Regions from separate parts of the Tissierella sp. QWL-11 genome, predicted to be linked through region 2. Evidence: predicted binding sites of a transcription regulator. Region 2 holds the regulator's gene; the other holds the start of a gene.

Region 1 (8,737 bases), 990 kb from region 2:
TGGAAGAAATACTTTAGCTAATGATTTATTAAACCCACAGTATAATAAAGATGACATATTATCTAGACAAAAGGCTATAGAAGAATTGTCCTCTAAATTAGATTTTGCCCAAAATCTAGAATATGAAAGTAGCAAAAAGAAAAAGATGAAAAGCCCAGAAGAATTAATATCTTATTTTGAAAATAAGGAAAGCTTTTCTTATTCTAAGAATAAAAGAGCTTTTATAGAGATGTTACCTATAGTAGTCTTAGGAATATCTGGTATAATCTTATTCTTTAAAATTCAACAATTATATAGCCTAGTGTTTTTTTTATTTGCATTTCAAATAATAATTTGGTTACTAGGTATAAGAAAAAATGCAGAGATATTAGATAAAGTAGGACCCTTTAAAGATAATTTAGAAGTATACTTAGACCTTTTAAAAGTTATTGAGAAAGAAAACTTTACCTCTCCACTTTTAAAGGAAATGAAAACAGATTTATTTTCTGAAAAAAATGCAATTAAAGCTATAAAGAAATTAGACCTAGTCTCTGAGAAGATAAATTTAAAACACAGTGGACTTCTCTATCTTCTATTGAATATACTTTTCCTTTGGGAATATAGATGTGTATTTTCATTAGAAGCTTGGAAGAATAAATATGCTAATGATGTAAGACATTGGATCTACTCCATAGGAAAATTTGAATCTTTGACAAGTCTATCTGCCCTATTACAGATAGAGGAAAATACTTCATTTCCAATTGTAATAAACGACAGGGAGATAAAAGCTAAATCCTGTGGTCATCCTCTATTGGAAGTAGAAGATAGAATAAACAATAATATAGATATAAATAATAATATATTAGTTATCACAGGATCTAACATGAGTGGTAAGACTACATTTTTAAGGACAATAGGTATAAATCTAGTTCTTTTAAATGCTGGATGTGTAACTATCTCTAAGGAATTTAAATCTCCAATTATGAATGTCTATACTTCCATGAGAGTTACAGATGATTTAAAAAATAAAATATCTACTTTTTATGCAGAACTTTTGAGGATTAAAGAGATTTTAGATTATGCTAAAAAAAATAAAGATACAGTATTTTTAATAGATGAGATATTTAAAGGTACAAATTCTAAGGATAGAATATTTGGAGCAAAAAATGTATTAAAAAATTTAAATGCCCTAGGATTAATAGGTGCTATTACTACCCATGACTTTGAGCTATGTGAACTAGATAGATATCCTAGGATAGAAAATTATCACTTTGCTGAGGACTATATAAACGGAAAGATTTCCTTTGATTATAAAATAAAAAAAGGTAGATCAAAGTCTACCAATGCAAGACATCTTATGGAATTAGTTGGTATAGAGGTTATGGAGTAGGGGAAAAATAAACAAAGTTTCCCCTACCCTTTGTTCATTTTAATTCACCTAAAACTATCTTCATACTATATAGAGCTGCCCCTAACACAGGGCTTAAAATTGGCTCTATAAGTTTTAGGTTTCCACTTAGATTATTTAAATAAGCTTTAAAAGGCTCTAATACATATTCTCCCGCCTTAAATACTCCACCTGAATAAGAAATTAAAATTTCTTCTTTTAGCTTATAATCCAATTGATTTATTAGCGATTTTACAATTAAATAGTATTCATAAGCTGCCATTTTAAAAAATTCTATTGCAAACTTATCTCCCATATCTGCAGCAAGCTTTAAGCTCTTTGATAAGGATGCTATTTCTCTCCTATCCATATGGTATTTGTTTAATAGTATATTCACTATTTGTCTATCATTTTTTAGTTTAAATCTTTCTTTTAAGATATAATAGATGGGAGACTTTTCAAGTCTTCCATCAGATTGCTTAGTGAAGAGTTCTATTGCCTTTTTCCCAAGCCAATATCCTGAACCCTCATCTCCACAAAAACTTCCCCAACCGCCACTTTCCAATTTGGAATACTCCCTATCTACTCCAAATCCAATACAGCCTGTCCCACTTACGATATTTATTCCTGGCTGAAAAGCTAAGGAACCTGCCCAAGCTATTTCTCCATCGTTTACACATTTAAATCTATTTGTAGGAAATATTTCGCCTACTACATCCTCTAAAATATTCATATCCTCTATAATGCATCCATATCCAGGAATTCCAAGGACTGCATAGTCGATTTCTAAAAGTTTAGTGTGTGATTTCTTGCATACATAATCAATGCCTTCCCTTAAGACATTTTTAAAATTTAATAGAGAAGTCTGTTTGTAATGACAACTAGATCTTTTACAATATGAGAGTATATTGCCCATTTCATCTATTATAATGAATTCTGTTTTAGTTCCACCACCATCTACTCCTAAAAATTTCATCTTTTTCCCCTCAATCTATGAGACTATTTGAACTTGTGAAAATAAATTCTCTCGACATCTATTAAAAGCATCCTGGCCTTCTTCTGTATCCTTAAAAACTCCTGCATCTTTTAGTACATTTAAAAATACTTCTCCTACTTTATTTTCTACTATATAATCAATATTTTCCCTATCTACTTTGCTTTCTTCCAATATATTTTTAGCAAGATCTAAATGTTTTTTTAAATTATTATCCTCTTTTATAGAATCTAAATCCTTTTTCAAAAGATATTCTTTTAAATCTTCAATTTCCCTTTTTAATCTAGATGGAAGGACAGCCAAGCCCATGACTTCTATCAGCCCTATATTTTCTTTTTTTATATTGTGATATTCTTCTCTAGGATGAAATAAGCCATATGGTCTTTCTTTTGTAGTTCTATTATTTCTAAGAACTAAATCAATCTCATAGAGATTATCTCTTTTTCTACAAATAGGTGTAATCGCATTATGAGGTGTTCCATTTGTATCAGATATGATCCCCACTGATTTATCATTATAGACTTCCCAAGACTTGGATATATCATAGGCTTTTTGTATTAATCTCTCTTTATCTTTTGATTTAAGCCTTATCACACTCATAGGCCATTTTAAAGTTGATGTATATATCCCATCTATTTCTAAATGATTTTCCTCCTGTGCATTTTCCATAGCAAAGGAATATCTACCACCTTGGAAGTGATCATGACTTAATATAGAACCTCCTACAATTGGTAGTCCTGCATTTGAACCTATGAAATAATGGGGAAAATCTTCTACAAAATCCAATAGTCTTTTAAATGTATTTATGTCCACATTCATAGGCTCATGAGCTCCCTTAAAGACTATACAATGTTCATTATAATATGTATAAGGAGAGTATTGGAGAAACCATTGTTCTTCATTTAAATCTAGCTGAATTATCCTATGATTTCCTCTAGCTGGATGGGACCCTCCACCTCTATAACCTTCATTTTCCCTACATAGCAGACATTTAGGATAATTTGAAGACTTCTCATTTTTCATCCTCTCTATATCTCTAGGATCTTTTTCTGGTTTAGACATATTTATAGTTATATCTAAATCTCCATAGGATGATTTATAAACCCATTTTATATCCTTTGAAACCCTTTGTTTCCTAATATAGTTTGTATCTATAGATAAATTATAATAAAAGTCTGTAGCTTCTTTAGGAGATATGTCATAGTTCTCCCAAAACTCTCTCTCTATTTCTGAAGGTCTCTTTACTAGTACCCCCATAATTCTTGTATCAAATAGGTCTAGGGTACTTACGCTATCATTTTCCACTATTTTATTTTCCACTGCCCATTTTCTAAAATTATTTAAAATATCTTCTATATCTCTTTTAGTGCTTGTAAATGTATCAGGTTCTTTATATTCTTTTTGATTTATAACTTCTAGTATCCTGTTTATACCATATACTCTGTCTCTTCTATCTAAGAATTTTTTATCTATGGCGTATTCCACTAAATCTCTTATCTCTACATTTATATCTATCATATTAATCACCTATTTTAATCCGTTTTTATGTTTTTTATGAAATTTCCAAGCAGAATTTATTATATCTTCTACATTTGTGTACTTAGGCTTCCAACCTAGTGTTTGTCTAGCTTTTTCCGATGATGCTACAAGTACTGCTGGATCTCCTGCTCTTCTTTTGGCAATTTCTTTTTTTATATTTTCACCTACAACTCTTTCACTTGCTTCTATAATCTCTTTTACTGAAAAACCTTCTCCATTTCCAAGATTAAATATATTGCTTGTATTTTCCCTATTTAAATAATCAAGAGCTAAAAGATGTGCATCTATTAAGTCTTCTACATGAATGTAATCTCTTATGCAAGTGCCATCCTTTGTAGGATAGTCATCCCCAAATATCATTATCTTGTCTCTCTTTCCCAAGGGAACTTGGAGTACTAAGGGAATAAGATGAGTTTCTGGATCATGACTTTCACCTATTTTCCCATTTTTATGAGCTCCCGCCACATTAAAATATCTCAAACTTACATATTTAATTCCATGTATCTTATCTACCCATTTCATCATCTTTTCCATGGTTAACTTTGTCTCTCCATAAGTGTTTGTAGGATTAGGATTTGTCTCTTCGTCTATTAAATCCTTTCCAGGCTCACCATAAACTGCTGCAGTGGAAGAAAATACTATTTTATCTATATTGTGTTTAACCATTGATTTTAATAAGACTTCTGTTCCATGAACATTATTATTAAAATATTTAAGTGGATTTACCATACTCTCTCCAACTAGAGAATTTGCGGCAAAATGAATAACTCCCTTTATTTCTTCTTTGGCAAATACCTCTTCTAAAAAGCTCTCATCCCTTATATCTCCTTTGTAAAACACTGCATTAGGATGGATTGCCTCTTTATTACCTGTTTCTAAATTATCTATTATAATAACTTTTTGACCTTGTTCAATCAACTTATATACACAGTGAGAACCAATATATCCTGCTCCACCACAAACTAAAATTGACATAATTCTCCCCCTTAATTTTCCATCTTTTAATTCTAATACTATTGTAAGTATTCTGTATTGTCAATACTGTCAAGATTTAAAAAAGATTATACATCTGATCAATCAAAAGAGGTCCATCACTAATTTATCAATTAATGATAGACCTCTCTTCTTATTAAATCAATTCTTCACTTTATAAAATTGTTGATTAACGGGTTTGGGGAATTATTACATCATTCCGCCCATGCCACCCATTCCTCCCATGCCGCCCATACCAGCCATGGAGTCTTCTTCTTCAATATCAGCAACTGCAGATTCTGTAGTTAGAACCATAGCAGATACACTTGCTGCATTTTGTAGAGCTGATCTAGTTACTTTAGTTGGGTCAACTATTCCTAACTCTACCATATTTACATATTTTTCATTTAAAGCATCAAAACCTATTCCATTTTCTGCTTCTTTTACTTTTTCAACTATGATAGAACCTTCTAGTCCTGCATTTGTTGCTATTTGCTTTACTGGTTCTTCTAAAGCTTTAAGGATAATCTTAACTCCTGTTTTTTCATCGCCAACAGTTTCATCTAAGATTTTTTCAACAGCAGGTATAGAATCTATTAGAACTGTTCCACCACCAGGTACTAATCCTTCTTCTACTGCTGCACGAGTAGCTGATAGAGCATCTTCAATTCTTAGTTTTCGCTCTTTTAGTTCTGTCTCTGTTGCAGCACCTACTTGGATAACTGCTACTCCACCTGAAAGCTTAGCAAGCCTTTCTTGAAGTTTTTCAGCATCGAATTCACTTTCAGTTTCTTCAAGTTGAACTTTTAATTGTCTTACTCTGTCTTTTATAACTGAATCGTCTCCAGCTCCATTAACTATTACAGTGTTTTCCTTATCTATTTTAACTTTTGCTGCACTACCTAGCATATCTAGTGTAGCTTCTTTTAATTCATATCCTAATTCTTCAGATATAACAGTAGCTCCTGTTAAGATAGCTATATCTTGTAACATTTCTTTTCTTCTATCACCAAATCCTGGAGCTTTTACAGCTACACAGTTGAATGTACCTCTAAGTTTATTTACTACTAAAGTAGCCATTGCTTCACCTTCAATATCCTCTGCAATAAGGATTAAAGGTTTACCTTGTTCAACTATTTGCTCTAATACTGGAAGTATCTCTTGTATACTTGTAATTTTCTTATCTGTAATAAGGATATATGGGTTTTCAATTTCTGCTACCATCTTATCTGTATCTGTTACCATATAAGGTGATACATATCCTCTGTCAAATTGCATACCTTCTACAACTTCTAAAGTAGTGCCCATTGACCTTGATTCTTCTACAGTTATAACTCCGTCATTTCCTACTTTTTCCATAGCCTCTGCTATTAGTTTTCCTATTTCTTCATCTCCAGCAGATATAGATCCTACTTGAGCTATAGCATCTTTAGAATCTACTTTTACTGAAAAGTTTTTGATTTGTTCAACTGTAGCATCTACAGCTTTTTTTATTCCCTTTTGAATAATCATTGGGTTTGCACCTGCTGCTACATTTTTAAGTCCTTCTCTTATGATAGCTTGAGCAAGTAGTGTTGCAGTAGTAGTACCATCTCCAGCTACATCATTAGTTTTTGTAGCAACTTCTTTTACAAGTTGTGCTCCCATATTTTCATATTTATCTTCTAATTCTATTTCACGAGCTATAGTTACACCATCATTTGTAATAAGTGGTGCACCAAATTTTTTATCTAATACTACATTTCTACCTTTAGGTCCTAAAGTACCTTTAACTGTATTAGCTAATTTATTTATACCTGTCTCCATTGCACGACGGGCATCTTCACCAAATAAAATTTCCTTTGCCATTTATATTCACTCCTTTTAATCGATTAATTATTGAACTACCGCTAAGATATCTGATAATTTTAAGATAGTTAATTCTTCGCCATCAAGTTTGATTTCAGTACCTGCATATTGAGAGAATATTACTGTATCCCCAGTTTTGATTTGTTCTTTTTTCTTTTCATCATTAGTAATATCTGCTCCAATAGCTATAACTTCAGCCATTTGTGGCTGTTCTTTAGCAGAGCTAGGTAAAACTATACCACTCTTTGTCTTCTCCTCCGCTTCTACTTTTTTAATAACCACTCTGTCTCCTAATGGTTTTAAATTCATAGGATACTACCTCCTTGTTTTATCTTTTTTATTTTATTAGCAATCGACTGCAGTGAGTGCTAAGTCCTGTATTCAATGTTACCTTAAATTATTTGTCTAATCAAGTGCTAGATTTTTTACCACCCTAGCATTATTTACCATTAATTCAAATTTATACTTATTTACTCAAATTTTCTTGGTTTTACTTGCTTTTTCTCCATTTTAAAATAAAGATATTATAACTGAATATATTATAGGTATAAATATAGCCGGCAACATGTTTCCTATCTTAATCTTTTTGATTTCTAGTATATTTATTCCTATGGCAAGTATAAGTATTCCTCCTACAGCAGACATCTCTGTTATAACTTCTGGAGTTAATATATCCTTTAGAGAACCGGAAAGCAATGTAATACTTCCCTGATATATAAGTACTGGTACAGCAGAAAAGGCTACACCAATCCCAAGAGTTGATGCAAATATTATAGCTGAGATACCATCTAATACAGACTTCGCAAATAAAGTGTTGTGATTTCCCATAAGCCCTGATTCAAGTGATCCTACTATGGCCATTGCCCCTATACAATAGACTAAAGAAGCTGTTACAAACCCCTTAGAAAAATTAGAATCCCCTTTTCCAAAGGATTTCTCCATTTTATCTCCCAGGTTATTTAATCTTTTTTCTATTCCTATAATTTCTCCTATAATACTGCCTATTACAATACTTACAATTACTAAAGTCATATTTTGAGCTTTTATACCACCCATTATACCTATTATAATTACCGATAGGCCTAGACCATCCATAATTGTATTTTTGTAATCATCTTTTATTCCATTTCTTATTATAATTCCAAGTAATGCCCCACTTATTATTGCTACTACATTTACCATAGTGCCTAACATAGAAACCCTCCTTGTCCTTTAATTTAATATCTATAAGAATATACTATTTTAATAAAAATTACCATAAAAAAATAGGCTATAAACTAGCCTAAATAATATTTATTTACCTATTCCAAGTTCTCTTGCATAGTAAAATAGATATTGTTGAGCAAAACCTGCAAGGTTTCCAAAAATCTTAGCTCCATACATACCAATATCTTTTATATTTGTATCTTTTTTTAAGTAAAAATACTCCATTACTCTTTTAACCCAAACATCTACAGGAAAAGCTTCATCTTTATTGAAGGCAAATAAAAGTATACAATCACTAACCTTTGGTCCTACTCCAGGTAGGGTCATAAGTAATTTTTTTCCTTCTTCTCTACTCATTTTAAATATATCGTCTAAATTTAAATCTCCATTTGATATGATTTTACTGGTTTCAACAATTCGTTTATCTCTAAATCCTACCTTTGCCTTAGCTCTTAAATCCTCCGCATTTGCCCTAGATAATTCTAAAGGTGTTGGAAAACTATAATACACACAAGGTCCACTCCTTTGTGTACCATATTCTGCAGAAATTAACTCTATTGATTTTTTTATTCTAGGTATTTGATTATTTGCAGATATTATAAAAGATATTACTATTTCAAAGGGTTCTTGATTTAATATTCTTAATCCAGAACCAAAATCTATAGCTTCTTTTAATATTGGATCCTTTGATAGTTTCATTTTTATTTCATCATAATCCCTATCTAAATCAAAATAATTATACCATATACTATTAAAGTCTTCTATATCCGTACCTGTTAAGATAATATCTTGATTTTCTTTTTTCACATTTA
Region 2 (8,737 bases):
TAAAGAAAGATAAAAATTATTCTATAACAGATGTAAAGGTATTAAATGAACAGGGGAGTGAAAAAGTTCAAAAGCCTATGGGTACTTATATCACTATAGATGTACCTGATTTGGCAAATACAGATGAAGATTTAAAGGATGAGATTATAGTAATACTTGCAAAAAGGTTAAAGGATCTTCTAAAAGATTATAAAAGGGATAAAATATTGGTAATAGGTTTAGGAAATAAGAACATTACATCAGATGCCCTAGGACCTAAGGTAGTAGATAGGGTCTATGTCACAGGGCATTACTTTATAAACTTTAAAAAGGAAAAAGATGAAACCATGTCAAATGTATCTGCCATGTCTCCAGGAGTTCTTGGTATAACTGGTATAGAGACAAGTGATATAGTTAAGGGAGTAGTAGAGAAGACAAAGCCAGATATATGTATAGTAATAGATGCTCTAGCTTCTAGAAATATGAGCAGAGTAAGTACTACAATTCAAATTTCAGATTCAGGTATAGCTCCAGGTAGTGGAGTAGGAAATAAAAGGGTAGGGCTTACTAAGGAGACCCTTGGTGTACCTGTGATTGCCATAGGAGTTCCTACAGTTGTAAATGCTGCTACTATGATAAATGACACAATGGATTTGATTATAGATTCTATGAAAAAAAATTCTAGAATTGGCTCAGAATTTTATTCTATATTAGATGAACTATCCAAGGAAGAAAAATATTCTCTTATACAAGAGATGCTTTCACCTTTTGGAGGGGATGTAGTAGTTACTCCAAAGGATATAAATGTAGTAATAGATGATATAGCAATTATAATTGCTAATGGATTAAATATTTCCCTTCATCCAGGAATTGACTTAAAAGATGTAAATAGATATATAAGATAAATCATCATAAAGCATCTCTATTTTGAATATATTTTTTAATGAGAGATAAAATAGGGGTGTATAAAATGAGAAGAAAAAGAAGTAAAAGATATTATTATAGAAATAACAGAAATAATAAGGGAAGTTACCTTGTCTTAGCATTAGTATGCCTTTTATTATTAAATGTAGGGTTTTTAGGAATCAAGTTTTTTAACACAAAGCTCACTTATCCTGCATTTAATATAAAGGATTTTTTTAATGAGATTTCTATTCCAATCTTTAAATTCATACAAGAAGAGGAAGTTGAAGGACAAGAATTAAATGTAGATGAAGAAAAGGAAAACAACCCAAAGTATGAGGACTTTATAATCACAGATATGAAAGAATATGAAAACTTAATAATAGTGAGGGACTCATTGAATAAAGGGCGAATTGAAAATATCCCACCACCATTAAATATTAAAAAAATAAAAATTGACAAAACTAAACCTTATATAATGATATATCATACTCATGCTACAGAAGGATATAAACCTTTTAAAACAGATGCCTTTCATACAGAGGATAATAATATGAATGTGACAACTGTAGGAGAGACCATGACAAAAGTCTTACAAGCTAAGTCTCATAATGTAATAGATGTAAAGACTCATCATGATAGGCCCTCTTATAATAAATCCTATTCTAGATCTTCTCAAACCATAAGCAAAGCACTTAAGGAAAATAATAATTTGAAATTTTTCTTTGATATACATAGGGATGGTATAGACGAAAGTGCTAGCTATTATGAGAAAGCTTTAAAAAGGTCTAAAGTAGAAATAAATGGAGTAGATGTGGCTACTTTTTCCCTAGTATTAGGCCCAGATACTCCAAACTATGAAGAGGTATTAGCCTTTGCAAAATATATAAAAGTAGTATCAGACACATTGTATCCAGGGTTATTTAAGGATATAATTGTAAAACCTGTGGGCAAGTACAATTTATATATATCAGATTATGCAGCACTTTTCGAAATAGGTAGCAATTTAAATACTATAGAAGAGGCAAATGAATCAGCAAAAATTGTTGGTGAAATTTTAGATTTAGTTATAAACAGTATATCAGAATAAACTTTTATTCTAGGTTTAAAAGTGATATAATAAACTTAACCTTAGGAAAAAGGAGGTTTATACATGGAAGAGAACAACCAAAGAGATAATAAAAAAAATAACAAGGAGTCTTCGAGCGAAGTGATAGAATGGATAAAGAGTATTGTAATAGCAGTAGTAGTGGCAGTTTTTATTAAGACATTTATATTTAACTCCACCTATGTACTTGGAAATTCTATGCATCCTACATTGCATGAAAAGGACAGACTATTTGCAATGAAAGTACCTTTGTATTTCTCTGGACCATCTAGAGGTGATGTAGTAGTAATCTCAGCTCCAGATGATACAAATAAGGACTATATAAAGAGAGTCATAGGTATAGAGGGAGATAAGGTTGAGATTGTAGATGGAAATGTCTATTTAAATGGAAAAATTTTACAGGAAGATTATATAGATGAAGGATCCTACACTCAAACTTATGATGAAGATACTTGGATAGTTTCAGAAGGAGAAATATTTGTTCTTGGTGACAATAGAGCAGATGGTGCCAGTAAGGATAGTAGAATCTTTGGACCTGTTTCTGTAGATTCAACAAAGGGGATTACAGGTTTTAGGTATTTTCCACTAGATGATAGATTTGGGAAGATAAATTAGAATATTTTTTTAAAAAATAGGTTACCCTATTAAGGGTGGTCTAATTGGAAACTAGATTAGAAAAGAACAAAAGGGAAAAATTAGCCAAGATTAAAAAGATAGTAAAGTCTATAGTGTTTTTAACTTTAGTATTTTTAATGCTTATGGGAGTCAATATAGTAAATAAAAATATAGAGAGTTTAAACTGTATAGAAAACACTAAATTGCTTGGCTTTGATTTTAAAAATAAAAAATTAGAATTTTTAGGTCAAAGATATTTTATAAATTTAGAGGTTTTAAAATCTGACTAGAGATAATGTATATTTCTAGTCTTTTGTTTTACATATAAGGGTAAATTTGCTATAATTAGCTAAGGTTATCCAATCTTCGAAGGAGGAAGTATAAATACATGATAAATAAAAATAATATAAGAAACTTTTCAATAATTGCTCATATTGATCATGGTAAGTCTACTTTAGCCGATAGATTAATAGAAAAAACTGGTATGTTGACTTCTAGAGAAATGCAATCTCAAGTATTAGATAGTATGGATTTAGAAAGGGAAAGAGGTATCACTATAAAATTAAAGGCTGTAAGATTAGTATATAAGGCTAAAGATGGAGAAGAATATATATTAAATCTGATAGATACACCAGGACATGTGGACTTTACATATGAAGTCTCAAGATCTCTTGCTGCTTGTGAAGGTGCTGTATTAGTAGTAGATGCAAGTCAAGGTGTAGAAGCCCAGACATTGGCAAATGTATATTTAGCTTTAGAACAAGATTTAGAGATTACTCCTGTTATAAACAAGATAGATTTGCCAGGTGCAAGACCAGATGAGATAAAAGAAGAAGTTGAAGAAATAATAGGTATAGATTGTGAAAATGCTCCTTTGATTTCAGCAAAGGAAAATTTAAATATAGAAGATGTATTAGAATCCATAGTAAAAGAAGTACCTGCACCACAGGGAGATAAAGATGCTCCCCTAAAGGCCCTAATATTTGATTCCTATTATGATGCTTATAAGGGAGTTATATGTTATATTCGTGTCTTTGAAGGGACTATAAAGCCAGGCATGGAAATCAAAATGATGGCAAATGGCAAACATTTTGAAGTGAATGAAGTAGGGGTAAACACTTCAAAGCATATAGTACTTGATAGTTTAGGACCTGGAGAAGTTGGATTTGTAACTGCCAGTATAAAAAATGTAAAGGAAGCTAGAGTTGGAGATACTATTACTGATTACAACAATCCTACAGAAACTCCTTTACCAGGTTATAAAAAGGTAATACCAATGGTATACTGCGGAATATACCCAGCTGAGGGAGAAGACTTTAACTCTGTAAGAGAAGCTTTAGAAAAGCTACAAGTAAATGATGCAGCGTTGGCATTTGAACCTGAGACATCTATTGCTTTAGGTTTTGGTTTTAGATGTGGATTTTTAGGATTACTTCATATGGAGATAATCCAAGAGAGACTAGAGAGGGAATTTGACTTAAATATAATAACTACAACTCCAAGTGTAATTTATAAAATCAAAAAAAATGGGGGGGAAGTAGTAGAGATTCAAAATCCTTCAGATATGCCTCCTACTACAGAAATTGAGTATATGGAAGAACCAATAGTTACAGCTTCTATTATGACTCCTACAGACTATGTAGGTACAATAATGGAATTGTGTCAAAATAAAAGAGGTACTTTTATAAATATGGAGTATTTAGAAGAAACTCGTGTAGTTATACATTATGAACTACCTTTAAATGAAGTTATATATGATTTTTTTGATGCTTTAAAATCTAGAACTAGAGGATATGCAAGTTTTGATTATGAGTTTAAAACTTACGTGAAATCTGATTTAGTGAAACTAGATATACTCATAAATGAAGAATTAGTTGATGCTTTTTCACTTATAGTACATCGTGAAAAGGCTTATGAAAGAGGCAGAAGTATAGCTGAAAGACTTGTAGATGTAATTCCAAGGCATCAGTTTGCAGTTCCTATACAAGCAAGTGTAGGTGGAAAGATAATAGCTCGTGAAACCATAAGAGCTCTTAGAAAAGATGTACTTGCTAAATGTTATGGTGGAGATATATCTAGAAAGAGAAAACTTTTAGAAAAGCAAAAAGAGGGTAAAAAGAAAATGAGACAAATTGGTTCAGTAGAAGTTCCTCAAGAAGCTTTTTTATCTGTATTAAAATATGACGAAAAATAATGCACACAATTGTGTGCATTTTTAATGGGAGAAGAAGATGGAAAAGATAAGCTTGTATATTCATATTCCTTTTTGTGAAAGTAAATGTTATTATTGTGATTTTTTATCCTTTAAGAAAGATAGTATAAATATAAAAGGATATATAGATAATATACTATTAGAACTTTCACTTTATAAAGAAAGATTAAAAAATTATAGTATTTACACCATATTTATAGGAGGAGGAACTCCTTCTTCCATAGATGGAAAATATATTTATAGTATATTAAAATATATTAAAGAGAATTTCAATACTGAAGCCCTAGTAGAAGTTAGTATAGAGGCAAATCCTGGAACATTAAATAAGGAAAAGGTAGAGATATATAAAGAAAGTGGAGTAAATAGAGTAAGCATGGGTATGCAAAGTTTTGATGAAGATATTCTAAAGTCTATAGGAAGAATTCATGGAGTAGATGATTTTTATAATTCTTATAATCTATTATTGAATTCAGGCATAGACAATATAAATGTGGATCTAATGTTTGGATTACCAAATCAAAGAAATGATCATATAATAAGGGATTTTAATATTTTAACAGATATTGGAATAAAGCATATATCTTATTATGGTCTAATCCTAGAAGATGGGACTAAGATGAAAAAAATGTACTTAGATAATAAGTTAAATCTACCTTCAGAAGATATGGAAAGACAGATGTATCATGATGGGATAAAATTTTTAAAGGAAAAAGGATACATCCATTACGAAATATCAAATTTTTCTCTTCTAGGCTTTGAGTGCAAACACAATATGGTATATTGGAAATTAAATGCCTATGTAGGCATAGGCATTGGAAGTCACTCCAATATAGACAATAAAAGATATTGGAATGTAGATAGTATGATTGATTATAACGAAAGATTAGAGAAAGGCAAATTTCCAATAAAAGGAGAAGAAGTCATAGATTTAAATACTAAGATAAGTGAATATTCCATAATGGGTTTAAGATTGATAAAAGGAATAAACAAAAAAGAATTTAAAGAGAGGTTTAATTTAAAATTTAGGGATATTTATAAGACAGTGATAGATAAACATATAAAGAATAATTTATTAATAGAAGATGATATATACGTATATCTTTCTCAAAAAGGCTTAGATTTAGCTAATATAGTAGAAGTGGATTTTATATTATAGGAAAAATTTTCATATAGGTATTGACAAAATAGACTACAAGTGGTAATTTATACTTATAAGCATTAGCACTCAATGAAGTAGATTGCTAACAACATCCAAAAGTAGAATGCTCGAGGTGAGAATTATGTTGGATGAAAGAAAATTAAACATCTTATATGCTATAATTAGTAATTATATAGATAGTGCGGAGCCCATAGGATCTAGAACTATTTCTAAACAATATGACTTGGGTATAAGTTCAGCTACTATCAGAAATGAAATGTCTGATTTAGAAGAGCAAGGATATTTGACTAAGCCATATTCTTCAGCAGGAAGAATTCCCTCAGATAAGGCATATAGATTGTATGTAGATACTCTATTAAAGACACAGTGTAAATTGTTAAATTCTATAGATGATAAAATGATTATAGATACTTTAAATAGACAAACCTGGGAAATAGATGATTTGATTCAAAATCTTGCAAAGATATTGTCAAAACTTACAAACTATACTACTGTTGTAGCCTCACCCAAGATGAAAAATAGCATTATAAAAAGGATCCAATTACTTTCAATAGATGGATCAAAAGTATTGATGATAATAATAAGTAATTCAGGCATTGTTAAAAATACTATTTTTAAAATAGATATGCCTTTATCATCAAATGATTTAAATACTATATCTAACTTTTTAAATGAAAAGTTTGACAATCTATCCATAGATGAAATACTTTGCATACTTGATGAAGAAATCTCTAATGATTTAATTGAGTTTAGAGATGTATTTAAAAAAATGATTCCAGTTATATGTGAAGTTATAAGAGACTTTGTAACAGTAGATTTATATCTAGATGGAATCACTAATATTTTAAATTTTCCAGAGTATAAAGATATAGATAAGGCAAAGTCATTTATATCATTTGTAGAAGATAGGGATCTTTTGTTAGATATATTGTTTAAGGATTTAAAATCTGATGAAATAGATATTATAATTGGAAGTGAAAATATCTATGCTCCTATTAAGGATTTGAGTATTATCACTACAACTTATACAATAGGTGATAAGATAATAGGAAAAGTTGGATTAATAGGACCTACTAGAATGGACTATTTAAATCTTATAAATATAATAAAGTCATTTTCTTTTAATATAAACAATATTTTAAATGATTAAAGAGTAAATGAGGTGAAAAAATGGTTAAAAAAGATGAGCATAATGAGGAAGTCAATGAAGAAATTGAAAAGGATTTAGAAGAGGAACAAGAGCAAGTTCAAGAAGAAGCTCCTGAAACTAGTGAGCTTGAAAAAGAAATAGAAGAGTACAAAACAAGCCTTGCAAGACTACAAGCAGACTTTGTAAATTATAAAAAGAGAACTGAAAGAGAAAAGCAAAATCTTATTAATTATGGTATAGAAAACTTTGTTTGTGAACTATTGCCTATATTAGATAATTTTCAAAGGGCGATGGAAAGTGAAATTGAACAGGAAAATGAGTTTTACAAAGGCATTGAAATGATTGAAAATCAATTGATAGAGCTTTTAAGGAAACATGGTGTAAAAGAAATAGAGTCATTAGATGAAAATTTTGATCCTAATTGTCACAATGCCATAGTATTAGAAGATGTAGAAGGTGTAGACGAAGGTATAGTTACTGGAGTTTTACAAAAAGGATATACATTAAATGACAAAGTTATAAGACCATCAATGGTTAAAGTTTCAAAATGAGAAATAGATTAGAAATTTTAAGGAGGAAATTTAAATGGGAAAAATAATAGGAATTGATTTAGGAACTACTAACTCTGCAGTAGCAGTAATGGAAGGTGGAGAAGCCACTATAATTCCAAGTTCAGAGGGAAATAGAACCACTCCATCAATAGTAGCATTTACTAAAGACGGAGAAAGACTAGTAGGAGAAACTGCTAAGAGACAGGCAATTACAAATCCAGAAAGAACTATTCAATCTATAAAAAGAGAAATGGGTACTGATTATGAAGTGAAAATAGATGATAAGGGCTATTCTCCAGAAGAGATATCAGCTATGATTTTACAAAAACTTAAGTCAGATGCAGAAGACTATCTTGGAGAGAAAGTTACAGAGGCAGTTATAACTGTACCTGCATACTTTACAGATAGCCAAAGGCAAGCTACTAAAGACGCTGGTAAAATAGCTGGCCTAGAAGTAAAGAGAATTATAAATGAGCCTACAGCAGCAGCTTTATCATATGGTGTAGACAAAATGGAAGGTCAACACAAGATAATGGTATTTGACTTAGGTGGAGGTACATTTGACGTATCTATACTTGATGTAGGTGATGGAGTATTTGAAGTAGTATCTACTAGGGGTAATAATAGTCTTGGTGGAGATGACTTTGATGAAAGAGTTATGAATTATATAAATCAAGAATTCCAAAAAGAAAATGGAATAGATTTAACAAAGGATAAAATGAGCTTACAGAGATTAAAAGAAGCTGCAGAAAAGGCTAAAAAAGAATTATCAAGTACTATGAGTACAAATATAAATCTACCATTTATTACAGCAACTCAATCAGGACCACTTCATTTAAATATGGATATTACAAGAGCTAAGTTTGATGAACTTACTTCTGATTTAGTAGATAAGACTATAGAACCAGTAAAATCAGCACTTAAAGATGCAGGATTAGAAGCATCAGCTATTGAAAAGGTACTATTAGTAGGAGGATCTACAAGAATACCAGCAGTACAAGATGCAGTTAAAAAGATAATAGGTAAGGACCCACAAAGGGATATAAACCCAGATGAAAGT

Evidence for each region. Region 2 encodes HrcA, which represses chaperone genes, less so after heat shock. Its sites were predicted from a motif close to ATTAGCACTCNATANTATNGAGTGCTAAT; they were not measured.
Region 1: the regulator HrcA is predicted to act here: its motif matches at 7,064-7,092, upstream of AC4PG3_RS03420 (co-chaperone GroES).

Annotation. Positions count from the first base shown of each region.
Region 1 covers NZ_CM178750.1:703,804-712,540, reverse strand. Annotated here, with positions in the region: gene AC4PG3_RS03445 (MutS-related protein) at 1-1,369, shown strand, start outside; gene AC4PG3_RS03440 (BadF/BadG/BcrA/BcrD ATPase family protein) at 1,404-2,342, opposite strand; gene AC4PG3_RS03435 (UDP-glucose--hexose-1-phosphate uridylyltransferase) at 2,358-3,878, opposite strand; gene galE (UDP-glucose 4-epimerase GalE) at 3,888-4,874, opposite strand; gene groL (chaperonin GroEL) at 5,082-6,719, opposite strand; gene AC4PG3_RS03420 (co-chaperone GroES) at 6,747-7,028, opposite strand; gene AC4PG3_RS03415 (DUF554 domain-containing protein) at 7,230-7,913, opposite strand; gene AC4PG3_RS03410 (DNA-3-methyladenine glycosylase family protein) at 8,013-8,737, opposite strand, start outside.
Region 2 covers NZ_CM178750.1:1,694,814-1,703,550, reverse strand. Annotated here, with positions in the region: gene gpr (GPR endopeptidase) at 1-884, shown strand, start outside; gene spoIIP (stage II sporulation protein P) at 950-1,972, shown strand; gene lepB (signal peptidase I) at 2,036-2,605, shown strand; gene AC4PG3_RS08295 (hypothetical protein) at 2,650-2,895, shown strand; gene lepA (translation elongation factor 4) at 2,994-4,799, shown strand; gene hemW (radical SAM family heme chaperone HemW) at 4,837-5,973, shown strand; gene hrcA (heat-inducible transcriptional repressor HrcA) at 6,098-7,126, shown strand; gene grpE (nucleotide exchange factor GrpE) at 7,147-7,677, shown strand; gene dnaK (molecular chaperone DnaK) at 7,712-8,737, shown strand, end outside.